3 regions of the Vreelandella janggokensis genome follow, and region 2 is predicted to be linked to each of the others. Evidence: predicted binding sites of a transcription regulator. Region 2 holds the regulator's gene; each other region holds the start of a gene.

Region 1 (10,352 bases), on a different contig from region 2:
GGAGCCCGCCGTGCAGGAGATAATGGCCGGTATCCCATTGCCGCATGTTGACCAGGTCAACGAATCAGACATGAACCTGCTGACCCGGCTGGCGCTTGAGCATGACGGCATCGTCAAGCCCGCCGGCGGAACGTTACTGCTGGCGCGCCGGGGAAGCTCCCAAAGCGCTGGGCAGGGGGGTGAGCCGCTACCCACCGTTGAGATAACGCCCAATATGGTCACTCGGGGCAAGATGCGACTCGCTAAGCGTGGGCGTGCAGGTAGCGTGGTTGCCCGCTGGCGCGATACGGAAAGCGCCACCACGCTTGAGATTGCCGAGGGGGAGGGCGAGCCGGTGCAACGCCTTCAGACGATCTACCCCGACGAGGACGCCGCGCGCTCGGCGGCAAGATCAGAGCTCAGGCGTGGAGAGCGCGGCGAGCAAACCCTTGACCTGACGCTGCCGGGTAACACCGCATTGATGGCAGAGGGCCGTTTGAAGCTCAGCGGCTTCAGGGAAGGGGCAGATGGGGAGTGGTTGATCACTGAAACGGTGCACCGATTGGACACCGGTGGGTTTGTGAGTCAAGCCAAAGGCGAGCTACCGGGTAGCGAATAGATCAGTGTAAGAAAAGGCTTACACGTGTAAGAGATGCTCCATTTGACTTTGGGTGCGTAGAAAGGTCATTCATAAAACGCTAAGCTGAGTGAGAAAAGTAGGATAAAAATATTAGGAGAAACGAATGGCCCTCACAGAATGCCCTGAATGCTCTCATCAAGTCAGCGATACTGCCTTCAAGTGCAGCAGCTGCGGCAAGCAGCTACGGAAGCCAAAGCGCGGTTTTTTCGGAAAGATTTTTAAATGGACCTTCATCCTCTTCAATATTCTCATGGTGATTTGGATGTTTGCTTATCTGGGCGAGATCGGCGGCATGATGGATGGTGCCACAGATGAGTACTCAGAGGCTGGCACTGCGATAGGTGGAACGTTGGGCGTTGGTATGCTGCTAACGTTCTGGGTGTTCGGCGATGTAATCCTTGGACTGTTTGTTTTATTCACTAGGCCAAAATCTGAATGAGGTTATCTATGAAACCTGCAGTCCTCGCTATTGCTTTGCTCGCAGGGTTGGCGTCAACCGCGAATGCACAAGAAATACCCCGCTTCGACGTTGAGGCTCATTGCGACAACATCGCCAGATTCGGGGGTGATTTCAGCAATATTACTTATAATGGCTGTATAGATATGGAGCAGTCTGCCTACAACAACTTAAAAAACCGTTGGGGTGACGTCCCGACTGGCATCCGCAGTGAGTGTATGAACATTGCCACTTTTGGCGGCACTGGGGACTACATGACGCTTCAGGGCTGCATTGATATGGAAACCAGTGCTGCGAACAACCAGAGCGAGTTTAGCTTCGATTGATATGCGTGCCCGGTTTGCTCAGCCGGGCATCAACCCGCCAGCCTTCGTGATCGATCTCTACCAGGTCGCCGCATCCCTCACAAAGCTCCCAGAATGTCTCTCCTGGCTTACAGCCTCCTGCCGTGTGCTCGGCTTCAATCTCGCCTAAATATTTCAGTGCGCACTGCCTGCAGAACTCTGCCATAACGCTTCCTTTGTATCGTTAATCTTGATTCCAGGGGCGGCAAATGAAGCCCATCTGACCACCAGGATGTTTGGCTGGTCGCCATACGCCCTCGCTGATCAAGTCAGTTCGACCCAGTATGTAGGTCAGTGAGCCAGGTGTCAGCATGTCTCGGCTATCAAGCTCTGAGTGGTGGCATCGGCCAGAGTAAAGCTTGCCTTTGTAGATTACATGAAACTCAAAGACGCATGCTGGAGGCGATCGACGCCTCAGGCTAATCCAGCCCTGCTGCTCGAGGCGCTTCCGCCACTTCGTTGCTTTATAGCACCGGCTCATCACATAGCTTCGGCAGGGTTCCAGCGAACGCGCACATGCTCCGCTGTGTCATCGAGCGGGGTGATGTCGGCATTCTCGATGGTCCCCAGGTCGTCAAGCATCCGCGCCCAGTCGTCAGCGTTATCGTCCTCTTGCCGTTGGATTTCAGCGCAGTTTTCTGCCTGGGCCTTTGGGCTATTGATGACGCGCTTCACTCGCTCGACCAATTGCTGATAGCTCTTATCAGACATGGTGACTCCTTTAATTAACTGATTATATGTACAGTAATTTAGGGCGAGTATAGGCAGGGCGAAGGCGGGGTGTCTACCCGTGCTTTCATTGCTTCTAGCTGGTCAAAAAATGATCAGAAAGGCCGATAACAATGCGTACCAACAAGTGCTAAATAGTTGATTAGGCAGGGTATAAGGTTGGCGATATGCGTAACAGGATTTTAGATAAGCGTATGATAATACTACCCGAGCTTACCTGACTTGTAATCAGTAGGTCCCGGGTTCGACTCCTGGTGTCGGCACCACTAAAAGTGGTTTAGAAACAGCACGTTAAAGAATTTTAAAAGGCCGCCTTCCAGGGCGGCTTTTTTGTGGGTGTCTACAAAGTGTCCACAGCGTAGACATTGCCAATGGGGTGGCTTGGCGGCTTGTTTCATCCGCCCGTTGGTTTGATCAATACCCGGTCATCTCCAAATAGCCGACACCAACATTTTCCTGCGTTTCTGCCTGGCGAACCACGACATCGCCTTCCCAGTAGGGTACCGAAGTGGGCATCCAGCGATTGGGGTGGCGTGCCTCTACGATAAGTTGTAACCCAGCATCGGGCAGCGTGAGCGACCAGCGCGTAGGGATGTCTCGGTTGGCTACGGTCTGGGTTTCCAGCGGCGTCAGCGTGACGCGGTCGGCGCCGATGAGCTGGGTCTGCCCATCCACCGAGATTAAATGGGCAAAGACATAGTCGCCCCCGGCTTCGCCGCCGCCTCTTAACCGATAGGCCATCAGCTTACGCCCATCGTCCAGATGCAGCGAAAACCAGTCCCAGCCGGTTTGTTCCGGGGTGAGCAGTTGGCTGCTCCATTCGCGGTCCAGCCAGCCTTGGCCGCTGACCTGGCGGGTTTCACCGTTGAGCGTGACACGGCCGGTGATGCTTAGGAACGGCTGGCTGTAGTAGCGCGACCCCTGGCCCTCGACGGTTTTCGCATTAAACCCATTCTCTCCGTGCCAGATCAATGGGCCTTGAGCGCTGAGGTTAAGCGTGTAACCAGAACGCTCAGCACCCTCACCGCTGTAGGCCTGTAGGGTAAAATCCTCAAAGTTGGCGTCTGACGGGCTTTCGAGTGACCAGTCATCAATCCAGGCCTGAAACGGCGCCGCTTGGACGCCCGCTTGCCCATTGGTGTGTTCACTGTGGCTGCGCGCAAAGCGCTCGGCGGCAACGTGCGTTTCTCCCCGGGAAATCCCCAGGTGCGCCATCCACACCTGGTCGGCTGCCCATGGCGACGGCTCAGGGCGCTCGTCAGGGGGTGTCAGCGCCTGGCGAAAAAGCGTCCATTGAAGACCGAGCGGCTCGCCCTTGTCGTCTTCAAGGTTGGCGGTCAGGTACCACCATTCGATGCGGTAGTCGGGGTGCGACCCGTGATCCTGGGGGAAGCTCAATGGCGTGGACGCATCCGCCTGAGCAAATTCCTCCGCGTTTTCACCCAGACCCGCAAACCCCTGGGGCGCCGCATCGGAAGGGGATTCCTGGCAGCCGATGAGGGTGGCACATGCCATCGCCACGAGCGCAGTCGATAACCGGAAATAATTCATGTGGCCCCCTGGTTTAGCATCGCCTGGGGAGAGGTACGCCACAGCTGAATTGATGGCAGGGCGGCGGCGGCCAAGGCCACGCCCAACGCGGTGATCAGCGTGATGAGTATGTCCCATGGGAAAAGGTAGAGCGGTAGCCGCCAGCCAAATGCCGCAACGTTGATGATTGCCACGAGCGTCCAGGTGATGGCAATGCCCAGCGGAATCGCCACCACCCCGGTAAACAGTGCCAGCCCGCCGAGTTGAAAAAGCGGCAGGAAGGTCAGCGTTTTGCGCGGCACGCCGAGTGCCCATAGCGAAGCCAGCTGGCGCCGTCGTTCTCGCGCCTGGGCCAGCAACGTGGCGAGCAGCGCTAATGCCGCCACGCCCAGGGTGAGACCGTTCAATGCGCGGGTGATGGTAAAGGTGCGTTCGAAAATTTGCGTCGCCAGCCGTTTGATTTCCTGTTGATCGACCATCGCCTCCGTGGATACGTCAAAGCGATCAGTCATTGCCTGTCGCAATGCCTGGCGGTCGGCGCGGTCGTTGACCACCAGCCCTATCGAGGCAACTTCGCCGCCGAAGCGCTGAATCAGCACTTCGGTGGGTACCAGGATCTGCTGGCGTGGGTTGCCGTAGTCAGGGTAAACCGCGGCAATCTCAAATGGCCTCGCCCCTTGCGGGGTATCCAGCGTGACCGCGTCACCCGGTACGAGTTGTTGTGCCACGGCCATCTGCTCGTTGATAAACACGCTATTCGCCGATAACGCTGCCCATGCAGTGGGTCTTCCTTCGGTTGTATCAAGCAGCGGCCAGCGGTCGGTGATGGTGGGTGCAGGGGTAATGCCGAACAGCGCAATGCGCTTGCGGGTACCCTGTTCTTGTGCGTCGTCCATCGCCAGCAGGTCGACGCTGCCGCGAGCGGTGGGCAGTGTTTCAGCAACGTCAGGTCGCGCATCGAGCCAATCCAGCATGGGTGCCAAGGTCGATGGCGAGGCATTGACATATAACGGGGCGGCCAACCGTTGGTCCAGCCAGTCCAGGAAGGTAAGGCGAAAGCCACCGACCATGCTGCTGACGCCCAGGTTGGTGGCAAGCGCAATCAGCAACGCCATCATGGCCAGGGAAAGTCGCGGCAGCTGTAGCTGAATATCGGCGACCGCCCAGTGGGCAAGCGGGTGACGGCGGAGCCATCGCTGCAGGAGATGGAGCACCCCATTTATCAGCGGCGGCAGGCATAGCGCGCTGCTCAGCAGTAGCGCGGCAACAAACCCAAAGCTTATCTGCACACCCTGGCCGGGCGGCAGTAGACTAAGCCACAGTACTAACCCCAAGGCGAGAACGGCCACCGCGGCGGCACCCAGTGTCATGCGTTTTAGCTGGCGCTGGTAGGCTAGTCGCCATGCCTGGGATTGGCCCAGTGCCAACACATTGAGGCGAGCCGCCCGCCAAAGCACACCGCTGCCCGCCAGCAGCAGGCCGCCGAAGGTAATCGCCAGGCTGCCCACCCAGTAGTGCCACGGCAGCACCAGGCTGCGATTGACGTCGGCTTGATAAAGTGACGACAGCGTCGTGGCGACATCAGGGAGTAGCTGGCCTGCCAGCCAAATGCCGCTGGCGAGCCCAAGCGCTGCGCCCAGGACGCCGAATACCAGCAATTCAAGCAGAATGGCCATGACGAGCGTGGCGGCGGGGACGCCCAGGGCGCGCAGCGTTCTTAGTGTGGTGAGGCGCTGTTCCATGGCAAGCCCCAGTGCGGCCTGGACGATAAACAGGCCGACGACTAATGACAGCAGTGCCAGGGCGGTGAGGTTGAGATGGAAGCTTTCGGTGAGCTGCTCTGGGGATGCCAGTGTAGCGGCGCGGGTGAGCCGATAGCCTTCGGGCGCTGTGGATAGGGCACCCGGGGCGGTGACCAGTTGGCTCAAGGTGTTATCGCGGTCCAGCAAGAGGGCGGCTGCGGCGATCTCCATCACCAGGGTGTTCGGCGGAAGGTCGGTGCGCAGCGCCAGTGGCGGAAGGCGCTGGCCGCTATCTTCAATACTATCTCCAGCTCTGTCTCCAGCTCTGTCTCCAGCACTATCGACAGCAGGTGTCATGCCTGGCGCCTGCTGTCGAGAAAGCCCCAGCAAGTCGAGCGTGTCGGGAGCGAGCCGGGTTTGCCAGGGTGGCGTGATAAAGGCCGTTAACGCGGCACCGCTGGCGCCCAGCGTGTTGCTGCTTGGCAAGGTGAGCGGCTCAATGCCGACGATGGTCAGGCGTTCCCCATCGATTTCCAGGGTGCCTTCCAGCATCGGAGAGACGGGGAAGCCTTCTCGACGCAGTCTCAGGTAGTCCTCGCGGGTGAGTGGTTGGCCATCGCGCCGCGACAGCTCGTCAAGGTTGGCACTGAACAGTGCATTGGCACGGGCATAGCTGTCCTTGGCGGTGGCGTTAACGGCCTGGACGCTGCTCCACAGGGCGCTTGCGACCCACAGACCCAGCAATAGCATGGCTAGCTGCCCTGGATGGCGCCGGTAGTGGGCCAGTAATGTCGCCAGCACGCGCAGGATCATGAAGCGTTATCCTCCAGGCGCCCCAGGTGGAGGTGTACCAGGCGGTCGAGCGGTGCCGCGACGCGAGCGCTGTGCGTCACCATCAATAACGCACAGTGCGTCTCTTTCACCAGATCGAGCAATAGCCCGAGGACCGTATCCGCGCTTTGCTCGTCCAGGTTGCCGGTGGGCTCATCCGCTAGCAACAGGCGGGGACGAGCGGCCAGCGCGCGACCAATCGCCAGACGCTGCTGTTGGCCACCCGACAGCTGCTCGGGATAGTAGGTCTCGCGACCGGAAAGCCCCAGACGCGCCATCAGGTGGGCAGTCCATTCTGCGTCCTCGCGGCCCGCCAGGCGCGCCTGGAGTCGCAGGTTATCGATGACGCTCAGGCTGGGCACCAGATGGAACTGCTGAAACACGAGCCCCAGCGACTGGCGACGCAGTCTGGCGCGAGCAGGCTCATCCAGGGAGGAGAGCGCATGACCGTCAATGCAGATCTCGCCGTCACTGGGCAGATCCAGGCCTGCCGCCAAATGCAGCAGCGTGGATTTGCCACTGCCCGATTCGCCCATCAAGGCCAGGCTATCGCCCTGTTGGAGCGTCAGGTTGATACCGTTGAGGACTGGCAATGTCCCCTGCGGGGTGCTGAAGGTTTTGTGTACCTGATGCAGGACCAGCATGGGGTCTCCTGTTGCCCGCAAAACGATGGGTTATAAAGTATACAGATATTTTACTTGTAGTTTATATGGTATCGATTTTGTAATGGATAGGCTGAAAACTACCGGTGCGTGTGGGGGTGGTAGGTACTGTCTTGAATGGGCTGAATCGGACTGTATACACTGTAAGACCTTCCCTGGATGTACAGGCGCAAAAGAGTGAATTTTTTTCACGTAACCCATGTTATGGGGTGCGCATGTACGACTTGCAGGGAAGCTGAGGTTGTCTACCTTGTGCACTGCAAGATGAGTTACCTGAAACTGATCTGAAATTTAATCATACAAGGAGTGGATTAGATGACAGTCAGCAACACACCTCTCAATGTTGTTAACACACACAAGCAATATAGCGAAATGACAGACATGCCGTCTGCTCAGTTTTCGATGGTCAAGGATCCCTATCCATCGCGGCTGGCTAACGCCCCAGCGTCACTCTGGCAACCGCGCCAGGAGTCAGTGGTGAAAGGTCGGCACTTGTCTGGCCCTCTCAGCCAGGCGCAACTCGACGAGTTCGAACGCAAAGGGTTTCTGTTTATCCCTGACCTGATCGTCGGTTCAGAGCTTGATGAGCTGCGTCGGGAGTTGCGGGCACTAATGAATCATGATGCCTATCGGGATAAACCGTATAGCGTTACCGAGCCGGAAAGTCAGGAGATCCGTTCGCTGTTTGCCGTGCATCTTCTCTCGCAGCGCATGGGTGAGCTCGCCCAGGATGAGCGCCTGGCGGGGGCTGCGCGGCAACTGATCGGCGCCGAGCCCTATGTGCATCAGTCGCGCATCAATTATAAGCCTGGGTTTGCCGGCAAAGGTTTCAACTGGCACTCCGACTTTGAAACCTGGCACGCTGAAGACGGGATGCCCAACATGCATGCCGTGAGCGCCTCACTGATTCTGACAGAAAACCACGAATTTAATGGCCCTTTGATGTTGATCCCAGGGTCGCACAAGAAATTCGTGCCGTGTCTGGGGGAAACGCCAGGAGACAACTACAAAAGCTCACTTAAAGCGCAGGAAGTTGGCGTGCCAAGCAAAGAAGCACTGACGGAACTGGTCGCCGAGCATGGTATTGAGGCGCCCAAGGGTCAGGCAGGTGGCCTGTTGCTGTTTGACTGCAACACGCTGCATGCTTCCAATGCCAACCTGTCGCCAGATCCGCGCAGCAACGTTTTTTTTGTGTTTAACCGTCCGGATAACCGTTGCCGCGAGCCTTATGCAGCACCAGCATCGCGTCCTGGCTTTCTTGCCCACGAACCTGATGACGACGTCCAGTCGTTAACAGCGCCATCCCGGTAAATTAACCCGGTAACCACTCAGGTGTGGAACAATCGCATGGCTGGGGTAGACTGGTGCGCTTGCTACTGTGCGTGCATCATAAGGAGTCACCCCATCATGCGTTTTGTTCCCCAATTTACCGATGGTCAAGCGTTTCCCTACGAGCTGGGCAAGGTTGTGTGTGTTGGGCGCAACTATGCTGACCACGCTAAAGAGCTGGATAATCCGGTTCCCACCCAGCCACTGCTGTTTATCAAACCGGCGACCAGCGTCGTGGATATTCAGCAGCCGTTGTCACCTCCCTTTCAACGTGGCGATGTTCACTACGAGACTGAACTGGCCCTGTTAGTCGGCAAAACCATCAGTGATGCGACGCCGGATGAAGCCAGTGCAGCGATTGTCGGGCTGGGGCTGGCGCTTGATTTAACGCTGCGCGATGTTCAAACCGAACTGAAAGACAAAGGACATCCCTGGGAGGTTGCCAAGGCATTTGACGGTGCCTGCCCGCTGTCGCCGTTTCTACCATTGAGCCGCGAACCAAATTGGAACGCGCTGTCCTTCAAGCTGGAGATTGACGGTGAAGAACGCCAGCACGGTGAGGGGGCGGACATGATTTTCACCATCCCTACCCTGGTCGCAGAGATGAGCCGTCATTTCACCCTGGAAGCAGGAGACGTCATTTTAACCGGGACGCCCTCGGGAGTGGGTGAGCTGCCACGTGGCGCCACGCTGCACATGACGCTGACCGGTGGTTTGGATATTACCACCAGCGTGGTTGAGTGAGCCGCTGACAGTAAAAGGCCACCGACAGCGTCGGTGGCCTTAGTTTTGACAAAGGCGGGTAAGCCAACGCTATTCCAGGTAGGTGTAGCCTTCCAATCCGTCGCTCAAGCTGGCGGCAAAACGTGCCTGCTCGCTGGCGGAAAAACCACTGGTAGCCAACTGTTCAGTGAGCTTTTGCTTCAATACCCGGGCATCGAAGTTCACGTAGGCGAGCACCTCCGCCACCGTATCCCCGGCCTGAGCATTGGACAGCTGCCACTCACCGTCGGGGCCCAGAGCCGCATCCACTGAGTCGGTATCGCCGAAAAGGTTGTGCAAGTCACCGAGAATTTCCTGATAAGCCCCCACCAGGAAAAAGCCCAGCCAGCGCTCATCCTCGGTTGCCCACTCAGGAATCGGCAAGGTGCTTTCAACGCCCTGGCCGTCCACATAGCTATCGATGCGGCCATCGGAGTCGCAGGTGATGTCCTGGATAATCGCTCGACGCGTCGGAGGTTGATCCAGCCCGCTTAACGGCAGTACCGGGAAAATCTGCTCGATGCCCCAGACATCGGGCACTGACTGGAACAGCGAGAAGTTGACGAAGAGCTTGTCGGCCAGCTTCTCCGCGAGCTCATCCATGATGTCGCGATGCGCCCGGTTGCGCGTATCCAGTTGGCTGCGCAGTCTTGCGCACGCGGCCATATACAGGCGCTCGCCTTCGGCGCGGGCATTGATATCGCTGAGCCCCAGCACGAAGCGGTCCTGTAATTCGCTGACCGCCTGGAACAAATCATGCCACGCCTCGACCAGCACGCGAGGTTCCTGGGGTTCTGCCAACTGCTCAAAGACGCGCCATAACGCGGCTACTTGCAGATCATCCTGTTGGGAACGCTCGGGCGGCGTGTCGTCGATACGCTCATCGCCAATCACATTGGTAATCAGCACGGCATGATGGGCGGTTAGTGCCCGGCCGGACTCGCTGATCAGGTGCGGCTGGGGCAGCTTGGCATCCTGGCAGAGCTGGGCAAAGGCACTGACCACGTTGCGGGCATACTCGCGCATTGAATAGTTGGCCGAGCAGTCGCTGCGCGACCGGGTGCCTTCATAATCGATACCCAGGCCACCGCCCACATCGACGGTATCAATCGGGGCACCCAGGGTAATCAGGTTTTGATAGAAGCGGGCACACTCACGCAGACCACGCTGAATATCGCGGATATTGGCAATCTGAGAACCCAGATGGAAGTGCACAAGCTGCAGGCTATCGAGGGCTTTCTGAGTACGCAGAGTCTCCACGACGGACAGAATCTGGCTGGCGGTAAGGCCAAACTTGGATTTTTCGCCGCCGGTATTTTGCCACTTGCCTTTGCCGACGGAAGCAAG
Region 2 (10,352 bases):
CTTGCAGTTTGGCATTCGCGCCGCCAACTATCCGCTAACGGAAGACGACCTGGACGAAGACGGCATGCTGAAACTGCCGCCGGTGCTCGCTCAACACCGGCACAAGCTGTTTGGCCTGACAATCGACGCCAGGCGTCTGGCCGCCATCCGCAACGAACGCAGGCCCAATAGCCGCTACAGTTCGATGGATCAATGCATGCAGGAGATCGAGCAGGCAGAAGCGTTATACCGTCGCCTGCACATTCCTTTTATCGACGCCACGCGCTTTTCCGTGGAAGAGATATCCACCCGCATGATTGCTGAAACCGGGTTGGCGCGGCGCTTTTCACCCCGCTAAACCGCCTCAGATCACATGCCCTTGGGGGCAAAGATTCCCGGGGCATTGCGCCAATAGCCTTTGTAATCCATACCAAAGCCAAAGACATAACGATCGGCGACTTCCAGGCTGCAGTAGTCGGCTTTCAATCCGGGTACTGCCTTGCGATCGTGCCGTTTATCGACCAGCACCGCCGTGGTAATGCTGGCGGCTTGCGCTTCCTGGCAATAGTTCAGAATCGCAGATAGCGTCGTGCCTTCATCCAGAATGTCGTCGACGATAACGACATGCCGACCGGCCATGGGAATCTCCGGCGATACCCGCCAGAAAAGCTCTCCACCGCGGGTCTCGTTGCGGTAGCGTGTGGCATGCAGGTAGTCGACCTCAAGCGGAAAGCCCAACCGGGTCAACAGATGGCCCGTGGTGATCAAGCCGCCATTCATGACGCAATAGAAGACCGGTAGTTTATCGCCCAGATCCGCACTGATCTGCTCGGCCATACGGTCCAGCGCCTGCTCCACCTGCTGCTGGGAAATCAAGCAGTCCGCGTTGTCCATGAGCTCGCGCATGGTGTCGAGGGATGCGAGCGCTTCTTTGTCTAGCTTTGCCATTGAAGTTCCAGTCTACTTGGTAAAAACAATCGTTAACTGCTGCGTGAATCAGCGGCCATGGCCTCTAACTGGGCATGCGTGCGCCGCCAGCGGCTAAGCGCGGATAGCGCGTCCAAATCGGGACGTGCGCGTTTGTAGCGAAGCTTGCCGGGCCTGACAGACGCTGAAGTTGGAACGGCGGCAACGACCTCAAGCGCCGCCTCGCGGTCATTGCATACCAGCAACATGTCGCAGCCGGCAGCGAGAGCAGCCGCTGCGCGTTCGCGCGGCCCTCCTACCTTATGGGCGCCGGCCATGCTCAAATCGTCGGAAAAGATACAGCCTTTAAACCCCAGCGACTGACGCAGCATCCCCAGCCAACTAGGCGAAAAGCCGGCGGGTCGCTTGTCAAATGCCGAGTAAACAATGTGGGCTGGCATGACACCATCAAGCTTCTTGGCCAGGGTGCTGAAAGGCACCAGGTCGTGTTGCTTGAGCGTCTCAAAAGGCCGGTCATCGACGGGCAAGGCGAGATGCGAGTCTGCCGCTACGCCGCCATGACCGGGAAAATGCTTGCCGATCGCGGCCATACCGGCTTCATGCAGACCGGCTACCAGCGCGCCACCCAGTTCACTGACTTGCGTGGCCTCCGAGCCAAAACTGCGGTCGCCGATGACGCTGGAGAGACCGCTATCGATATCCAGTACCGGAGCAAAGCTGATATCCAACCCGCAGGCGGCCATTTCCATGCCCAGGAGCCAACCGGTGTCCTGGGTAAGCCCCAGAGCCGCCGCACGATCCTTCTGGTAATACTCACCCAGCCGAGCCATTGGTGGCAGGCGCGTCAGTCCTTGCTTGATACGCTGAACGCGACCGCCTTCCTGATCCACTGCCAGCAACACGTTGGGGCGTAGCTTACTCACCTCGCTGCACAGGTCTCTGACCTGGTGGGCATCTTCCACATTGCGCGAAAACAAGATGACGCCACCCACCGAGGGCGATTTCAACAACTGCCTTTCTGCGGTGGTCAACGTTGTCCCTTCAAGGTCCAACATGACCGAGCCCAAAGGATGTGTCATAGCGGGGTGTCCAAAAAAGGCGCTAACTCTAGACGATGATTAGCGAGGAGTCCAACGATCAGCGGCTGTCGTGTAACCAGACAGGCGTTCCAGGTCCAGCATGCTCGAAAAGCCAAAGAAGATCTGCATTACGCAGCCGCACGCATCCATGAGAGGCTGGTTGACCCATGGGCTCATTCGGCGGCGTACCGTGCAGATAAATATAGCGTCGCTGGGAGTCGACCTGACCACCGCGGTTTATCCCCGGTTCCAGGCCACACAGCCATAGAATGCGCGTCAGAATCCAGTCTCGCTCGGGAAACGCCGCCGCCAGCTCGGCGTCAAATACTTCGCCCGTCCAGCGGCGGCCTTTAAAGACCGCGTTTTCCGGGGCATCAGTACCAATGGCGGCACGAATATAGTGCCAGCCAAGCGGCGTTTGCCCACTGCCCTGCCGATTACCCATGCCCTGGCGCCCGGTAGAAATTTCACACTCATGGCGACACATATCGCCTTGCCAGACGCGCAAGCTCTGCGACTGGGCGTTGATTTCCAGCCATAGCCCCTCGCGGGGCGGCATTTCAATGAGCGACGGTGTCTGCATGGTGCTCAATGTCCTTCTCATCAGGTAATGGCGCGTTCATCGCCGCCACCACTACCGGCCGCAGTCGGCGAACCAGGTCGCGGACCGAGACATGCTGGTGGTAATCCTTTTCGGCAATATCGCGCAGCGCATCCAGTCCCGAAAGCGTAAAGATGACGGTACCCAGCATAAAGTGTAGCCGCCAGAAGCGCTCAGCGTCGGGCAGATCCGGTGTCGCACGGCGAACCAGTTCGGTGAAACGGCTGAACACATCACCGTATTGCTGCTGGATGTAGCGTCGTAAATGCCCCTGAGCCTGGCTGTACGCAAGCCCCAGCAAACGCATGAAGACTTTGAGGCTATTGCGTTCGGCAGGCACCGTCAGCACGGTTGTGGCCATGGTTTCGAGGAGCACTTCAAGGGGGATGTCACGACCCTCGTAGCGCGCTTCGAGTTCGTCCAGAGCGCCATGAAAACGTTGGGAAAACGGATCCAGGTAGCGAGCAAACACCGCCTGGATGAGCGCCTTCTTGGATCCGAAGTGATAGTTCACCGCAGCAAGATTGACCCGAGCCTTGCTGGTGATGTTGCGTAAAGAGGTTTCGGCAAAGCCGCGCTCTGCAAAAAGCACTTCAGCAGTATCCAGAATGCGGGTCACCGTATCCGATTGAGCCATGCTGCTCTCCATAAGACGGGCCAAAAAGCGGGCCATAAAAAACGGATGTTTTAAACAAACCAGGATACTACGTTATCGTTTGTTACCTCTCAACGTATACCTGAACACCCAACCCTTATCCAACGCCGCTTTGCATCTTCATATACATCAATTTGTTAGCTGCCTTACCCCCATTATATACTGGACAGGAGAACATGCTGTATACTTAACCACATACTGTTAACTACATACTGACTGTTGACTACATACTGATAGGTAAACAGGAACGCAGTCTTGCTCACTTATTCAATCTGGAGGCTGGTATGTCGCGGCCATTAACTGTTCGTCAACAAAACGTGTTCGACTTTATTGTCAAGACCATGGCTGAGCTCGGCTATCCGCCCACCCGGGCTGAAATAGCCAAGGCACTGGGGTTCCGTTCACCCAATGCGGCAGAAGAACACTTACGCGCACTTGAGCGTAAAGGCGTCATTCGCATCATTCGCAATACGTCGCGCGGCATACGCCTGCCCAACCAGGAACACCAGGAAACGCCAGACGTGCTGCCAGCCTCAGGCGCAGACCCTGCCAACGGCCTGCCCATCATTGGCGAAGTCGCGGCGGGTAGCCCTATCCTGGCCGCTGAGCATATTGATCGCTACTGCCCGCTGCCCGCCGACTACTTCACGCCCAGAGCAGATTATCTGTTGCGCGTTCGCGGGCTGTCGATGCAGAACGTCGGCATCCTCGAAGGCGACCTTCTCGCCGTCCACCGCACCCAGCGCGTTCGGGATGGCCAGATTGTCGTTGCCAGGCTGGAAGACGAAGTCACCGTCAAGCGTTTCAAACGCGACGGGAATCACGTCACCCTGATCGCTGAAAACCCCGACTTCGACCCTATCCATATCGACCTACGCACCCAACCACTTGATATCGAAGGGGTTGGGGTCGGCGTTATTCGCGGTGGCAATGGCCAGGCGCTCGGCTAGCTGAACACGATGGTCTTGTTGCCATGCACCAGCACGCGGTCTTCCAGATGCCAGCGAAGACCGCGCGCGAGGACGGCTTTTTCAACATCGCGGCCAAAACGTACCAGATCGGTCGGCGTATGACAGTGGCTGACCCGGTGAATGTCCTGCTCGATGATGGGCCCTGCATCCAACTCCTGAGTCACGTAATGGCAGGTAGCCCCTATCAACTTGACGCCACGCTGGTAGGCTTGGTGATAGGGTTTGGCGCCAGCAAAAGACGGCAGAAAACTGTGGTGGATATTAATGACCTGCCCCGCATATCGTTCACACAACGCTGGCGGTAATATCTGCATGTAGCGAGCCAGCACGATACTGTCGGCCCGGGCATCATCAATATGCGCCTGCACCTGCTCAAAGGCCGCAGTCTTGTCTGCCGGATCCACCGGCACATGGTGATATGGTATTCCGTACCATTCCGTTAACGAACGCATGTCGTCATGGTTGGAAATCACACCCACGATATCGCAGTCCAGCTCACCCACCTGCCAGCGGTAAAGCAAATCGACAAGGCAATGGGATTCTCGCGAAACCATCAGGACAACCCGCTGCCGTTTCCGGGTATCGACCAGCGCCCAGTCCATGTCAAACCGCTCCGCCACCGGCTCGAAGGCTGAACGTAATACCTCTGCCGACATACCCAGCGAATCCGCCAATATTTCGTAGCGCATGAAAAAACGCCCGGTTTCCAGATCGGAATGCTGGCTGGCCTCGGTAATCGACCCTCCCTGGTCCGCGATAAAACTCGATACCTTCGCGACGATCCCCACCTGGTCCGGGCAGGACACCACCAAACGATAAAAATGCGACATAGTCATTACTCTTCACGGTTTGCCGGGCGACGATGATCGGGCCGTCCGCTGGCATTAAACAAACGTCTAGTGTACCGAATGAAGCGCTCGCAATCACCGCCCTTAATGGCAGTGATTGTTAGCCGCCCGCCCCATCCCGTATAGTTAACCAATTACTTTCTAGGCTTTATTAATCTGATGCATCCACCGCGCGTTCATATTCGTCCCCGTCGTCGCCCTCCCTTACGCCTCTTGCCGTTAGGCGGCTGCGGGGAAATTGGCATGAACCTGACGCTGTATGGGTACGAAGATCACTGGATCGTCGTGGATTGCGGCATGATGATTCGCCAGGATCTACCCAATGCGCCACTCCAGGTGCCCAACCTGGAAACCCCCAAAGCCCTGGGCATTGCCCCGCAAGCGCTCTACATCACCCACGGCCATGAAGACCACATTGGGGCGGTCGCTTGGCTCTGGCCCCACTGGCAATGCCCCATTTATGCAACGCCGCTGGCGGCAGGCTTGTTGCGCCTGAAGTTTGCCGAACATCAGCTCTCAAGCGCCGCCATTCATGTGGTCGAGCCAGGTGAGGCATTGGAAAGCGGGCCTTTCACCCTGCGCTTCCTGGCGGTTCCACACTCGATACCCGAGAGCTGCTCGCTGATGGTCATGGCAGGTCGCTATCGTGTATTGCACAGTGGCGATTGGAAGCTCGACCCTGATCCAATTATCGGCGCGCCGATCGATCAGACGCAATTCAAGGCCTTAGCGCCGGTTGATTTGGTAGTGGGGGATTCCACGAATGCCCCTCTACCCGGCCACTCAGGCAGCGAAGGCGATGTCGCCAAAGCGCTGGTCGAGACGCTCGCCAACTGCGAAGGCCGGATCATTGTCTCCTGCTTTGCCAGTAATCTCGCCCGGGTGTTGGCGATTGGCCGTGCCGCCTACCAGTGCGGGCGGCGCGTCAGCCTGATGGGGCGCTCGATGGAGCGCATGGTGGGTGTCGCACGCGGCCTCGGCTATCTGGACGATTTTCCTGCCATCGTGCCCGCCCATGACCTGGGTTATTTGCCGCCCGATGAAGTCGTGGTCATTGCCACCGGCAGCCAAGGTGAGCCACGCGCCGCCCTGCAGCGACTTGCCCAGGGGCGTCATCCTCACGTGGATTTACAGCCTGGTGACAACGTGATTTTTTCCGCCAAGGCCATTCCGGGTAACGAGAGGCCCATCGGGCAGTTGAAAAAGCGCCTTCAGCAGTTGGGCGTCGAGCTATTCGATGAGTTCAGTCATCCGCAGCTTCACGCGACCGGACATCCGGCACAGGACGAAATCACCCGCTTTTATCAATGGCTGACGCCAAGCCACCTGTTGCCGGTTCATGGTGAAAGCCTTCATCAACAGGCCCACCAGCAGCTGGCCGCGTCCCTGGGTATTCAAGCCCCCTTGGCGCCGGTCAATGGCGACTTGATCCGCTTCGATCAGCAGGGACTGCATCACGAGCAGCACTACCCGCAACCGCCATGCATCGTCAGCCAGAACAGCGTAGTACCCCACCCTGGACTGGAGAGCGAAAACAGCACCCTCCCACGACGCGGCAGCCTCTATCTTGCGTTACCGGTGACCGCCACTCAAACCGGGTGGGCGCGCGTCGGGCGCCTGATGCTGGACAATACAAGTGCCAATTCATTCGACGAAGACAGTTTCAGCGAATGGCTGGATGATCAGCTTGCCGAACTCCACGCCGACACGTTGGCGGATCTGCGCCTGGGCCTTCAGCCCCGCTTGATTGCCTGGCTGGCAGAACGGCTGCAGCATTTACCTGAAATCCACCTGCAGATTATGGCCAGCGAGCTGCCAGCGACAGTGGCGGACGATTAGCCGACCCCAAAGCCGGCTCCCCGGAGGCTACCAGCGGGCAGCATCCTCGATATCCGAGTGGCGTTCCTTGACCCAGTAGTCCCCGTGGCGACCATGTTCTTTCTTCCAGAACGGTGCCTGAGTCTTTAGCCAGTCCATGATGAAATCGCAGGCTTCGAAGGCTTCGCGACGATGGGCACTCGCTACCAGCACTCTGACGATCGCATCGCCGGGGCGCATGTGGCCGACACGGTGAATAATCGTAACGGCGCTTAGTGCCCAGCGTTCTCCCGCCTCTTCCGCAATACGCTGTAAGGTTGACTCGGTCATGCCTGGATAATGCTCCAGGGTCAATCCCGTGACATCGGGCGTTTCGTTAAAATCACGCACCAGGCCGGTAAAGCTGACGACGCCGCCAATATCCGTGCGGCCCCCAATGCTGGCTTCATAGCCATACGCCATGTCAAAAGGCGCCTCTTGAACGCGGATGGTAATGTCCATTTTCAGCCCCCGGTGACCGGCGGAAAGAAAGCAACCTCGTCATCGTCGGTAATTCGCGCATCATCATTGGCCATGACCTGATTGATGGCACATAGCGTGCGCTGGTCCTGCAACAACTGAAAACGTTCATCCTGAGTCGCCAGCGCTACTTTGAGGCCCGCTATATCGCGGCTTTCGAGTTGATCGAAAGTCACTACACGCTCATTTTCACCCAACTGCTCGCGTAGTTCGGCAAGAAACTTGACCAGCACGCAGGGCGAATGACAGCGCCCGCCCAGGCTCACTTCGCCGGCTGTTCCCTGACCCGTTACAATCGGCGTCGCCGTTTCAGGCGCTTCTTCGCGCTGATAATCTCCCCGCTGACCACCGCTTTTGCTATCCAGTTGCACCGCGTCGATGCGCATGGTTTTGTCGACCGCCTTGCACATATCGTAAAGCGTTAAACAGGCCACGGAGACGGCCGTCAACGCTTCCATCTCGACACCTGTGCGGCCATTCAACCGGCAGTTCGCGGTCACATGAACACAGCTTTCATCGGGGTCGACATCAAACTCTATGGCCACTTTGGAAAGTGCCAGCGAGTGGCACAGCGGGATCAATTCATGGGTGCGCTTTGCTGCCTGGATTCCCGCAATACGGGCGGTGGCCAACACATCACCCTTGGGTAAAGCACCCTCGCTGAGCTGTTTCAAGGTAGCGGGTTGCATCACAATACGACCGGAAGCCACCGCTTCCCGGCGCGTTTCCTGTTTGTCTGCAACATCCACCATGCGGGCTTCGCCGCGGCTATTGAGATGCGTTAACTGCATGGGGTCACCTATCAGTGCGTGAAACATCATTGAGCCGTTGGCCCGCCATCCAATCGATTATCCAGCGTGCAATCCCGTCGCTATCATCGAGTGCCAGTTGCGTCGTCGTGGCCGACAGAGAGATGGGAGAAGCCCCCTGAAGGGCGACGGCTTCGACACCCTGACCCTGCAGGATTTGCGCATCACCTATCCCCTCACGATAAAGCACCAGCTTGGGCAGTGGCCAAGCTTTAAAGCCTTCTACCAGCACCAGGTCAGGTTGATGCACGGCCACCATTGCCAACAACTGATTTAAATCCGGCTCTTCGCCGTCTGGCGTTTCCTGCATCAGTGCCAGGCGTTGGCTCGAGGCAATCAGCATGGGCGTAGCGCCTGCACTACGTAGCTTATAGCTATCTTTTCCCGGCTGATCGACATCAAACCGATGATGAGCGTGCTTGATCACCGCTACCTGGATACCCTCTGCCCGCAGCCGCGGTAACAACTGCTCAAGCAGCGTCGTCTTCCCAGTCCCACTCCAGGCAGCAATTCCCAGCACGGGAAAGGGTAGCGATGAATCTAACGGCATAAACGCTCGGCTCCCAATGAAGAAAGGTTAGTGGGCATGATCAGGTTCATCTTGTGGCTCGTCAGGCAGCAACCAGTTCAACACAATCCCAACCAACGCCGCCAGGCTAACGCCTTGCAGCGTAAACTGACCACCGCCAACCTGCATGCCACCAATGCCAAAGACAAGAATCAATGACACAACGACCAGATTACGCGGCGCGGTCAATGAATGTCCTGCCCTGACCAGCGTATTCATACCCACCACCGCAATAGAGCCAAACAGCAGGGTCATGATTCCCCCCATGACAGGGCCTGGGATGGTTTGCAGCAGCGCACCCAGCTTGGCAATAAACGCCAGCGATATGGCCAGCACTGCGGCCACCACCATATAGCGCGGGTTGAAAGCCCGGGTCAGAGTGACGGCCCCGGTCACCTCTGAATAGGTGGTATTAGGCGGGCCGCCGAATAAAGCGGCCGCTGTCGTCGCCAGGCCATCCCCCAGCAAGGTTCGGTGCAGCCCCGGCTTTTCAAGGTAATTGCGCCGGGTCACCGATCCGATGGCCACCATGTCACCAATATGCTCCACCGCCGGCGCGATGGCGACAGGAATCATAAACAGAATCGCCGCCCAGTGAAAACTCGGCGCGGTAAACGCCGGAATGGACAGCCAGCCAGCGTCCTGGACAGGCGTGAAGTCGACCAGCCCCATCAGCAACGCCAGGCAATAACCCACGACAATACCGCCCATGATCGGAATCAAGCGCAACAGCCCGCGACCAAATACAGCCAGGATCAGGGTCACCAGCAAGCTCGCCATGGACAGGAACAGCGCCGCGCCATAACCGATGTTATCGCTGGTTTCACCGGTCGCCATCTCTACCGCCACCGGGGCCAGGGCCAGCCCGATTACCATGATAACCGGCCCCACCACCACCGGTGGCAACAGGCGATGAAGCCAGCCGGTGCCTTTGACGCGTACCGCCATGGAAATCGCGACGTACACCAATCCGGCCACCATCAGTCCGCCCAGCGTGGCCGACACGCCAAAGTTGGCGATCGACCCCTGGATCGGCGCAATAAAAGCAAATGATGAGGCCAGAAAGACGGGGACCGTCAGGCGGGTTACGGTATGAAACAGCAGCGTGCCTATCCCAGCGGTAAATAACGCAACGCTTGGATCAAGCCCGGTCAATAGCGGCACCAGGACCAAAGCACCAAACGCCACAAACAGCATTTGTGCGCCGGTTAGCAACACCCGAGGCCAGGATTCAGGCTGGCTAGGCGTATCATTCATTATGCAAACTCCTCACAGGTCTTTGGGGTAATGATGGGCAAAAAAATGCCCCTAACGTATAACGCCAGGGGCTGCTGAATCATCAATGCTTATCGGGTGCCGAAAATCTTGTCACCCGCATCGCCCAGACCAGGAACGATATAGCCGTTATCGTCCAACCGATCATCCACCGACGCCGTATAAATCTCGATATCCGGATAGGCTTCCTGGACTCGCTTGATCCCTTCGGGTGCTGCCACCAATACGATCACCTTCATATGCTCGCAGCCACGTTCACGCAGCATGTCCAATGTCGCGACCATTGAGCCGCCGGTGGCCAGC
Region 3 (10,352 bases), on a different contig from region 2:
CATCCACGCGCCCGTAGCTCAGCTGGATAGAGTATCTGACTACGAATCAGAGGGTCGGAGGTTCGAATCCTCCCGGGCGCGCCAGATTCCAAACCCGTCCTTTTCAAGGGCGGGTTTTCTGCTTTCTAGACAGGCTCAAGTGCCACGCGCTTGAGTCTCGTGCTCGTTTAGCGCCCCACTTCACGGTAGGGCGCTTTTTTTATGCCGGTTCGGCCATCCGGGTTGGCACCACAAGGCTATCAAGCAGGGTGTCCAGATCGGTAATCCGCTTGACGCGCTGAAAGTGAAGGTTGGCTTCCGCGTTGCCTTGGCGCATCTGTGCAAGCCACTGCTTAACGAGCGATACCACCACTTTCTTAGGCAACTGTTGACGCTGACGATGAGCGTATTGCTTGAGAACGTTGGCGCGCATTGACCAAGTGGTGTCGGCCAGGCGCTCGCCGGTGCTCTGCCAGTGTCGTATCCTGGGCGCCAGCCAGGGATCGGCCAGGGCGCTGCGTCCCAGCATGACATCACGGCATCCTGAGAGCGTGCGCGCTTTCCAGTAATCTTCCAGGGACCAGATATCCCCATTGGCCACCACGGGCAGTGAAACGCGGTGTCGGATCTTGGCGATCCATTCCCAGTGAGCGGGTGGCCGGTAGCCTTCGTCACGGGTACGCCCGTGAACGACGAGCCGTGCGGCGCCGCCGGCTTCAGTGGCCTGGGCGCAGGCAACGGCCAGGCGGCGGTCAGAAAACCCCAGGCGGATTTTTGCCGTCACGGGAATTTCGCCGTCGAGGGCGCAAGCAACCGCTTTCACGGCCTGGTAAACGCGCTCGGGCTGGCGCAGCAGCGATGCGCCGCCGTCGTGACGGTTGACGAGCTTGGCCGGGCAGCCGAAATTAAGATCAATGCTGCGCGCCCCGAGTGCCAAAGCCTGGCGGGCATTGGCAGCGAGAGCCACCGGGTCGGCGCCCAGGAGTTGCAGGTGAACGGGAATGCCGCTGGGTGTGGCAACCTGATCGCGGGCGAGTTCAGGGCAGTGTTTGTAAAACACCCGAGGGGGTAAGCGGGCATCGACGACACGCACAAATTCCGTCACCGTCCAGTCAAACCCGGGCCTGACCGTCAGCAGCTCGCGCGTGACAGCATCGATCACACCCTCCATGGGGGCTAGTCCGATTTCGCCTTTATGTAGTAAATTAACAACCATGACTTACACCATCGCGCCATTGCATTCTTCAGGGGGTGTGGCAGGTTAGTGTATTCCCAGCATTGCGCCAAGCGTCAATGAGCGGTCGCGTTGATGGTCTTATTGGCTACCAGATAGGAGAAGCCTTATGCAGGACCCGGAATTATTACACGAAGGCCTGGGGCTTATGGCGTTAGGCATGGGGTTTGTGTTTGTTTTTCTTGCGATTTTAGTTTTTTTGCTGACTTTGATGTCAGGCATTATCCGGCGTTTTCAGCCTGCCCCCGCGCCGGTTGCGCCTGGTGGTAGCGCCAAGCCTGCCTCCCCAGCAAAAGGGCAGGGCGATGAGACGCTTGCCGTGATTAGTGCTGCAGTGCACCGTTATCGCTCGAAAAGACGTCGTTAACTTTCATCTTTTGTTGGGGTGCTCCGCGCAAACCGCATAATTTTTTGTTATTTTTACTACAAATAAACATTCCTTGACTACGAGCCAAGCCATGAACGAAACAAAAAGACCACTAGGCATTACCGATGTCGTGCTGCGCGACGCCCATCAGTCGCTGTTTGCTACCCGCTTACGTCTAGCCGATATGCTGCCGATTGCCGAAAAGCTGGATAAGGTCGGCTACTGGTCGCTGGAAACCTGGGGCGGCGCGACCTTCGACGCCTGCATCCGTTATCTGGGCGAAGATCCCTGGGAGCGCATCCGGGCACTCAAAGAGGCGATGCCGAACACACCGCAAGCGATGTTGCTGCGCGGCCAGAACCTGCTGGGCTATCGCCATTACGCCGACGATGTGGTCGATAAATTCGTCGAGCGCGCCAAAACCAACGGTGTCGATGTATTTCGTGTCTTTGATGCCATGAACGACCCGCGCAATCTGGAGCGCGCCATCAAGGCGGTTCGCCAGGTGGGCGGTCATGCGCAGGGGACTATTTCTTATACGGTTAGTCCGGTACATACCCTGGATAGCTGGGTCGACCTCGCCAAGACCATCGCGGCCATGGGTGCGGATTCGTTGGCTATCAAGGATATGGCGGGTCTACTCACGCCTTACACCGCGTTTGAACTGGTCTCGCGTCTCAAGAAAGAACTGTCGATTCCCGTACACCTGCACTGCCACGCTACCACGGGGCTTTCCACCTCGACCATTCTCAAGGCGGTCGAGGCGGGCATCGATAACGTTGATACCGCCATTTCGTCGATGTCGATGACTTACGGCCACAGCCCCACTGAATCGGTGGTGGCGATGCTCAAGGACACCGACCGCGATACCGGGCTCGACCTTGAGCTGCTGGAAGATATTGCCAGCTATTTCCGTGGCGTGCGCAAGAAGTACGCCGCCTTTGAAGGCTCCCTGCGTGGCATCGACTCGCGGATTCTGATCGCCCAGGTACCCGGCGGCATGCTGACCAACATGGAAGGCCAGCTCAAGGAGCAGGGCGCGGGCGATAAGCTCGACGATGTTCTCACCGAAATACCCCGCGTACGCGAAGACCTGGGCTTTATTCCGCTGGTCACGCCGACTTCGCAGATTGTCGGCACCCAGGCAGTGATGAATGTCATGATGGAGGAGCGCTACAAGTCGATTTCCAAGGAAGTCCAGGCGTTGCTCAAAGGCGAATACGGCGCCGCACCTGCGCCCTTCAACAGCGAGCTGCAACAGCGCGTGCTGGAAGGCAGCGAGCCGATTACCTGCCGCCCGGCGGATAATCTCTCGCCGGAAATGGACAAGCTGGCCAGCGAACTGAAGGACAATGCCAAGGCCGACGGCATTCGCCTGGCCGACGGCGATCAGCAAGTCGACGACGTGCTGACCTACGCGCTGTTTCCGCAGATTGGCCTCAAGTTCCTCAAGAACCGGGATAATCCCGACGCCTTTGAGCCCGAGCCCCAGGCAGCCGAGGCGGAAACGGCCAGCGGGCCTGCCAAAGGGGAAAGCAAAGCGCCTGCCGCCAGTAACGGCCCGGAAACCTATACCGTCAAGCTCAACGGCAAGGCGTTCGTTGTGGAAGTCGCCGAGGGTGGTGACATCAGCAACGTGCAAGAGCAGGCAGGTGCATCTGCCACCGCTGCCAAGGAAGAAGCACCGGCCCCCAGCGGCGAGGCAATCACCGCCCCGCTCGCTGGCAACATCTTCAAGGTCAATGTTCGCCAGGGCGACACCGTCGAAGAAGGTGACGTGGTGATTATTCTCGAAGCGATGAAAATGGAAACCGAAGTGCGCGCCAGCAGTGCCGGGACCGTTTCGGCTGTTAGCGTCAGTGAAGGCGACAGCGTTGTCGTTGGCGATACGCTGATCGAACTTTAAGGACCTCGCATGGATAAATTACTGACCCTATGGCAAGGCTCCGGGCTTTATAACCTGGAACTGGGCCAAGCCGTGATGGTGATGGTGGGCCTGTTACTGCTCTATCTCGCTATCTACAAGAAGTTTGAGCCATTGCTGCTGGTGCCGATTGGTTTTGGTGGCATTCTCGCCAATATTCCGGAAGCCGGTTTGGCGCTGTCCGCTCTTGAACAAGCGATTGATGTGGGGCGCCCCGCCGTGCTGGAGCAGCTTGCTTCGGCGTTGGGGGGCAGCCTCGACACCCAGGCGAGTATCGAGAGCTGGCGCACGAGCCTTCAACAGATGATGGCCAATGGCGCAGCCGAACAGCTTGCCACCGCAAAAGCCGTGGCCAATGGCGCGGGCTATGGCGATGGTTTGCTGTACATGTTTTACACCGTGGCGATTACCTCAGGCATTGCACCGCTGATTATCTTCATGGGCGTTGGCGCCATGACCGACTTTGGGCCGCTGCTGGCCAATCCGAGAACGCTGTTTCTCGGCGCCGCCGCGCAGTTCGGGATCTTTGCCACCCTCTTCGGGGCCGTACTGCTGTCGTCGATGGGCTGGATGGATTTCTCGCTCAACCAGGCGGCTGCCATCGGCATTATCGGCGGTGCAGATGGTCCGACCTCGATCTACGTCTCGAGCATGCTGGCGCCTGAACTGCTGGGTGCGATTGCCGTGGCCGCGTATGCCTACATGGCGCTGGTGCCGTTGATCCAGCCGCCGATCATGCGCCTTCTGACCTCCCAGAAAGAGCGCGAGATCACCATGACGCAGCTGCGCCCGGTGTCGAAGCTCGAGAAGATTGTGTTTCCGCTGCTGCTGTTGATCCTGGTGGCGTTGTTTCTGCCCGATGCGTCGCCGCTGCTGGGGATGTTCTGCTTTGGCAACCTGATGCGCGAATGCGGCGTGGTCGAGCGGTTAAGCGACACGGCGCAAAACTCCCTGATCAATATCGTGACGATCATGCTCGGGCTGGCAGTGGGCTCCAAGCTCATGGCCGACAGCTTCCTGGCGGTTGAAACGCTGGGCATCATGGCGCTGGGGATCGTCGCCTTCGGGATTGGCACCACGGCAGGCGTGCTGATGGCCAAATTGATGAACCTGGTGAGCAAAATGCCGATCAACCCATTGATTGGCGCGGCAGGCGTTTCGGCGGTGCCCATGGCCGCACGTGTGGCCAACAAGGTGGGACTCGAGTCCAACCCGCATAACTTCCTGCTGATGCACGCCATGGGGCCCAACGTGGCTGGGGTGATTGGCTCGGCGGTAGCCGCCGGGGTGATGATCAAGTACTTGGGTTAGGCTAAAGGGCCTCGCCCATAGCAAAACGGCCGCCCCCTTGAGGGGCGGCCGTTTTTTTGCTTAGTCGTTGATGACCTGCGCGGTAATGGACTGCTTCAGGCGGCTTTCCAGTGGTGTTAAGTCAAGCTCGCAATCACTCGGCCAGCCGATGGTGAGCGCCACTCCCTTTCCGTCATACTCGGCGTTGACCACGGGAATGGCCTGTTCGTCGCACCACCCGCGGGCAACGGATTCGTCGGCGAAGGAAAAGCGCACCCGGTAGTGAATGCGTTGGATGATTTCCCGGGTGCCAAGGGTGTCGAGTGCCTTGTTTACCGCTTGGGCATACGCCCGGGCCAGCCCGCCGGTACCCAATTTGGTACCGCCAAAGTAGCGGATGACCACGCAGCCGATTTCGCCCAGCTGACTACCTTGCAGCGAGTGAAACATGCGCCGACCGGCGGTGCCGCCGGGCTCGCCGTCATCGGAAAAGCCAATCTGCTGTTGCTCGCCCGGGGCGCCGGCAATGTAGGCCAGGCAGTGGTGGCTCGCACTGGGGTGTGCCTGTTTGGCGGCCTTTGCCAATGCTTCCACGGCGTCAAGCTCAGGGGTATGGGCTATCCAGGCAATGAAACGGCTCTTCTCAACCTCGATCTCGTCAATATGCCAAGTGCCTGGCGGCAGTTGGGGGACGCGATAGCGCATGATTATCCCGGCAATTTAGTGTGTCACGGGATGATGCTCAATTCCCATGAACATGCCAAGTACCTGAATATCGCGATTATGCAAAAACACTTCGGGGTGCCGGGCATCATCCAGCCACAGGCGTACGCCCGCCCGGCTGATGGATAGCTGCTTGAGGGCGAGGCTTTGCTGATTGATTTCGGCGATAACCGTCTCGCCCTGACTGTCGTCCTGATAGCGCCGAATCACGATGACGTCGCCATCGAACAGGTTGCAATCGGCCATCCGGTTGCCGCGTACCTTCAGCGTATAGGTGTTACGGCGAGTCATTCGCGCTGCTGCCGACGGGATCGAATAGGCGGTTGGCGTCGGGCGAGTCGTCGGTATTGCGGCGTTCATCGACATGTTCATCGGCTTTCTCCAAATCAGCGCCCGGTCCCTAGGCAAGATCTATCGGTAGACACGATACGGTTGTTAGGTTTTTACATGTTCTTTCATACAGTATTTGTCCAGTATAAACCTGTTTTTGCATACAGTGCCAGAAATAATTATCCAGTGGTTTGGCAAACCGACCTATGCGAGCGTCGAAGACCGGCGCGACTAGCGGGGAAATGGCTTTGAGTGTAGAGTTCAAGCCAGTATTTGATTGCGTGGGGTGGCATGTGTCGCTGAGTTTGCAAGGCCGTCAATTGGGTTGTGAGCGCGATGGCCGCTGGCTCTTTGAGGGGCTGGATATTGACGTCAATCGCGGCGATATATGGCATGTAGCCGGCCCCAATGGCAGTGGCAAGACCACGCTGTTAAAAGTGCTGGCGGGGCAATTCAATGACTATTGCGGGTCGCTCCACTGGCAGGGCAAGCCGCTTGGTCAGGGGCGTGAACATTTTGCCGCCAACATGCTTTATCTGGGGCATTCGCCGGGCGTGAGCGCGGGCCTGACGCCGCTGGAAAACCTGGCCTGGTACCAAGCGTTGCACGATGAATGTAGCGACGAGGTACAGCGCGAAGCCGCCCTTGCGACCATGGGGCTTGAAGGCTTTGAAGATGTTCCGGTGGGGCATTTATCAGCAGGCCAGCAACGCCGCGTGGCGCTGGCAAGGCTGAATCTCACTCCGCGTGTGCTATGGATACTGGATGAGCCCTTTACGGCCATCGATCAGGCGGGCGTCGAGGCGCTGGAGGCGCAGCTGGTCGCCCATGCCAGGGCTGGTGGGGCCGTGGTGATGACGACCCATCACGTACTCGAGATTGACCATCCACTGCGTCATGTTGCGTTGGGCTAAGGAGCCAGAGTTGCCGCCTTCAGAAACCACACAGCGCGTTGCGGTCCTGGCCGAGCCGACATCCAGGCGCCTGGGCGTCGCCTTTGGCGCTACCCTGGTGCGTGATCTCAATCGCGTTCGCCGTCGGCGCGGTGACGTGCTGAACCCGTTGGTCTTCTATGCCTTGGCGGTTAGCTTATTTCCCATCGGTATTTCACCCGAGGCAGAGCTGCTGGCTGTCATGGCGCCGGGGCTTTTATGGGTCACGGCGCTGCTCGCCACACTGTTGTCGCTGGATGGACTTTTTCGCAGTGATTTCGATGACGGCAGCCTGGAGCAGATGATGCTTTCCCCTCAGCCGCTTGCGGCGCTGAGTGTCGCCAAAGTGGCTGCCCATTGGCTAGTTACCGGTTTGCCGCTGGCGCTCATGGCGCCGCTGCTGGGTATCATGCTGGCACTGCCTTTCCAGAGTGTCGGCGTGCTGATGGCATCGTTAGCGCTGGGCAGCGCCAGCTTGAGCCTCATCGGCGGCATTGGCGCGGCATTAACCGTCGGTTTGCCCCGGGGTGGCGTGCTACTCTCGCTACTGGTACTGCCGCTGTATATTCCGGTGCTGATTTTTGGCACCGGGGCGGTTCAGGCGGCAATCCAGGGCGATACCGCATTGCCTCACCTGGCGATGCTTGGCGCCTTGCTGGCGGCAGCGCTGATATTTGCTCCCTGGGCCATCGCCGCGTCGCTGCGTATCAGTATTAACGGGTAGGGATGAGCACTGTATGTGGGGCTTGATACATAAGCTGGGGTCGCCAAAGTGGTTTTATTACCGGAGTGCAGCGCTGCAGCCCTGGTGCTGGGGCGTGGCCGCCGCGTTGCTGCTGGTCGGCAGCGTATGGGGGCTCGTCTTTGCCCCCGCCGACTACCAGCAGGGCAACAGCTTCCGCATCATTTATGTCCATGTGCCCGCCGCTTTTTTGGCCCAGTCGGTGTTTGTCGCCATGGCCGTTTCCGGGCTTGTTTTCATGGTCTGGAAAATCAAGATTGCCGATATGGCGGCGACTGCCATGGCCCCATTGGGGGCGGCCATGACCTTTGTCGCGCTGTTTTCCGGCGCGGTGTGGGGCGTGCCAACCTGGGGAACATGGTGGATATGGGACGCCCGATTGACGTCCATGCTCATTCTTCTGTTTTTATATATAGGGGTGATAGCACTGCGCGGTGCCTTTAGTCGTCGGGATAGCGGTGCGCGGGCGGCATCGGTGCTGGCAATGGTTGGCGTGATCAATATTCCCATCATCAAATACTCGGTGGACTGGTGGTACACCTTGCACCAGCCCGCCTCATTTACCCTGACCTCCCGCCCCGCAATGCCGATGGAAATGTGGCTGCCGCTGTTGATGATGGTGTTGGGCTTTTACGGCTTCTTTATCGCCCTTACGCTTACCCGTACGCGCAGCGAAATACTCCGTCGCGAAGCCAATACCCGATGGGTGAGAGCGTTGCTTGAGGAGGTTAACTGATGGTGGCCTCGTTGGCTGAATGGGTATCCATGGGTGAGCACGGTGTCTACGTGTGGTCTGCCTGGGGTATCACGGCCTTGTTTATGCTGGGCCTGACGCTCCATGCCCGGCTGGAACGTCGACAATTGCTCAAACATCTCAAGCGGGTAGCGCGCCGCCAAGCCTCACCCCCGCAGCAAAGAGGGCATGACGATGACCCCAAAGCGTAAGCGCAAGCTTTATGTGATTGTCACGCTGGTCAGCCTGGCAGCAGTGGCCGTGGGCCTGACCCTGTATGCGCTGCGGGCCAACATCAATCTGTTTTTTAGCCCCGTACAGATTGCCCAGGGCGAGGCCCCCGTGTCGCGTTCCATCCGTGCGGGGGGCATGGTGAAAGTCGGCTCGGTATCCCGCGATGCCGATAGTTTGAATGTCGAATTTACCGTTACCGATTACGTGGGTGATCTGCACGTTGATTACCAGGGTATCCTGCCCGACCTGTTTCGTGAGGGGCAGGGCGTGGTCGTGGTGGGGGAGCTGCAGGGGGATGGCCGTTTTCGTGCCGATGACGTCTTAGCCCGGCACGACGAGAACTATATGCCGCCCGAGGTCGCACAGGCCCTGGAAGAGGCCGGTTACTCGCCCGCCGATTTTCAGGCCAGGGCCGCCGAGGTGAGGCAACCGCGCGAGGACGATACGTGATGCCCCGCTACCTCGCCATCGATCGTCGTGTTCAGCAGGAGTCCCCATGCTGACCCGAATATTGCCCGAAATAGGTCATTTCGCCTTGATCGTTGCCCTACTGATGGCGGTTGTGCAGTCAGTACTGCCATTGGCCGGGGCCGCAACGCGGCGTCCCTTGTGGATGGCCTACGGGCAGCCCATGGCCACCGGCCAGTTCCTGTTTGTGCTGCTGGCCTACGTTTGCTTGACGGCCAGTTACGCGATGGACGACTTCAGCGTGGTGAATGTCGCCAATAACTCCAATTCGCTGTTGCCCTGGTATTACAAGCTCAGCGCCGTATGGGGCAACCATGAAGGCTCGGTGCTGCTGTGGAGCCTGATGCTGGCGGGCTGGGGATGCGTTGCCGGCTGGTGGTCGCGGCGCCTGCCCCGCGACATGCTTGCCCGTGTGCTCGGTGTCCTGGGGCTGATCAGCGCCGGTTTTCTGTTGTTTATCCTGTTGACCTCCAATCCCTTCGAGCGGCATCTGCCTGACATCCCCGCCGATGGCGCAGACCTTAACCCCTTGCTGCAGGATATCGGGCTGATCATTCACCCACCCATGCTGTATATGGGCTATGTCGGGTTTTCGGTGGTGTTCGCCTTTGCCATTGCCGCCTTGTTGGGAGGGCGGCTGGATGCCGCCTGGACCCGCTGGGCAAGGCCCTGGACCAACGCCGCCTGGGCGTTTCTGACGGTCGGGATTGCGCTGGGTAGCTGGTGGGCCTATTACGAACTGGGCTGGGGCGGCTGGTGGTTCTGGGACCCGGTGGAAAACGCCTCGCTGCTGCCATGGCTCACCGGTACGGCCCTGATTCACTCGCTGGCGGTCACCGAAAAACGCGGCTCCTTCAAGAGCTGGACGGTCTTGCTGGCGATTGCCACCTTTTCGCTTTCGCTGATGGGCACCTTCCTGGTCCGCTCCGGCGTGCTGACCTCGGTACACGCCTTTGCCAACGACCCATCAAGGGGACTGTTTATCCTGGTGCTGCTGGCTATCACCGTCACGCTTTCCCTGGTCGTGTTTGCGCTGCGAGCACCGCGCGTCAGCCATACGGTGGGTTTTAACTGGTTGTCCCGGGATGCCCTGCTGCTGATCAATAACGGGTTGCTGGTGACCGCGACGATGACGGTGCTGCTGGGCACCCTGTACCCGTTGATCCTGGATTCGCTGGGGCTGGGTAAGATCAGCGTGGGGCCGCCTTATTTCAATGCACTGTTTGTACCGCTGACCGTGATCGCCTGCCTGTTCATGGGCCTGGGGCCGATGGCGCACTGGAAATCGACGTCGCCTGGCAAACTGGTGCGCAGATTGTGGCTGGCCGGGTTGGTCGCGCTGGGTCTGGGGGCACTGGTGCCGCTGGTGTATCGCGGCGAATGGAACCTCTGGGTG

What was found. The regulator LexA, encoded in region 2, represses DNA repair genes until DNA is damaged. The targets are predictions, from matches to a motif close to TACTGTNTANNTANACAGTA.
Region 1: QC816_RS16545 (DUF1654 domain-containing protein) is a predicted target of LexA. The motif match lies at 2,148-2,167, and genes of this name have one in related genera.
Region 3: QC816_RS11275 (LexA family protein) is a predicted target of LexA. The motif match lies at 5,997-6,016, and genes of this name have one in related genera.

Annotation. Positions count from the first base shown of each region.
Region 1 covers NZ_JARWAJ010000007.1:51,580-61,931, forward strand. The annotation lists gene QC816_RS16525 (contractile injection system protein, VgrG/Pvc8 family) at 1-598, shown strand, start outside; gene QC816_RS16530 (zinc ribbon domain-containing protein) at 723-1,058, shown strand; gene QC816_RS16535 (hypothetical protein) at 1,067-1,402, shown strand; gene QC816_RS16540 (hypothetical protein) at 1,389-1,586, opposite strand; gene QC816_RS16545 (DUF1654 domain-containing protein) at 1,901-2,131, opposite strand; gene QC816_RS16550 (lipocalin-like domain-containing protein) at 2,564-3,700, opposite strand; gene QC816_RS16555 (ABC transporter permease) at 3,697-6,234, opposite strand; gene QC816_RS16560 (ABC transporter ATP-binding protein) at 6,231-6,896, opposite strand; gene thpD (ectoine hydroxylase) at 7,230-8,225, shown strand; gene QC816_RS16570 (fumarylacetoacetate hydrolase family protein) at 8,322-8,987, shown strand; gene speA (biosynthetic arginine decarboxylase) at 9,057-10,352, opposite strand, start outside.
Region 2 covers NZ_JARWAJ010000006.1:188,365-198,716, reverse strand. The annotation lists gene ppsR (posphoenolpyruvate synthetase regulatory kinase/phosphorylase PpsR) at 1-337, shown strand, start outside; gene QC816_RS15995 (hypoxanthine-guanine phosphoribosyltransferase) at 349-927, opposite strand; gene nagZ (beta-N-acetylhexosaminidase) at 960-1,985, opposite strand; gene QC816_RS15985 (L,D-transpeptidase family protein) at 2,044-2,568, opposite strand; gene QC816_RS15980 (TetR/AcrR family transcriptional regulator) at 2,546-3,223, opposite strand; gene lexA (transcriptional repressor LexA) at 3,526-4,191, shown strand; gene purU (formyltetrahydrofolate deformylase) at 4,188-5,042, opposite strand; gene QC816_RS15965 (ribonuclease J) at 5,304-6,899, shown strand; gene moaE (molybdopterin synthase catalytic subunit MoaE) at 6,927-7,379, opposite strand; gene moaC (cyclic pyranopterin monophosphate synthase MoaC) at 7,382-8,188, opposite strand; gene mobB (molybdopterin-guanine dinucleotide biosynthesis protein B) at 8,193-8,756, opposite strand; gene QC816_RS15945 (uracil-xanthine permease family protein) at 8,784-10,031, opposite strand; gene upp (uracil phosphoribosyltransferase) at 10,121-10,352, opposite strand, start outside.
Region 3 covers NZ_JARWAJ010000003.1:347,659-358,010, reverse strand. The annotation lists tRNA gene QC816_RS11305 (tRNA-Arg) at 8-84, shown strand; gene QC816_RS11300 (tRNA dihydrouridine synthase) at 200-1,150, opposite strand; gene QC816_RS11295 (OadG family protein) at 1,323-1,580, shown strand; gene oadA (sodium-extruding oxaloacetate decarboxylase subunit alpha) at 1,672-3,486, shown strand; gene QC816_RS11285 (sodium ion-translocating decarboxylase subunit beta) at 3,496-4,815, shown strand; gene QC816_RS11280 (IMPACT family protein) at 4,876-5,499, opposite strand; gene QC816_RS11275 (LexA family protein) at 5,515-5,889, opposite strand; gene ccmA (cytochrome c biogenesis heme-transporting ATPase CcmA) at 6,141-6,761, shown strand; gene ccmB (heme exporter protein CcmB) at 6,772-7,503, shown strand; gene QC816_RS11260 (heme ABC transporter permease) at 7,517-8,257, shown strand; gene ccmD (heme exporter protein CcmD) at 8,257-8,466, shown strand; gene ccmE (cytochrome c maturation protein CcmE) at 8,450-8,938, shown strand; gene QC816_RS11245 (heme lyase CcmF/NrfE family subunit) at 8,985-10,352, shown strand, end outside.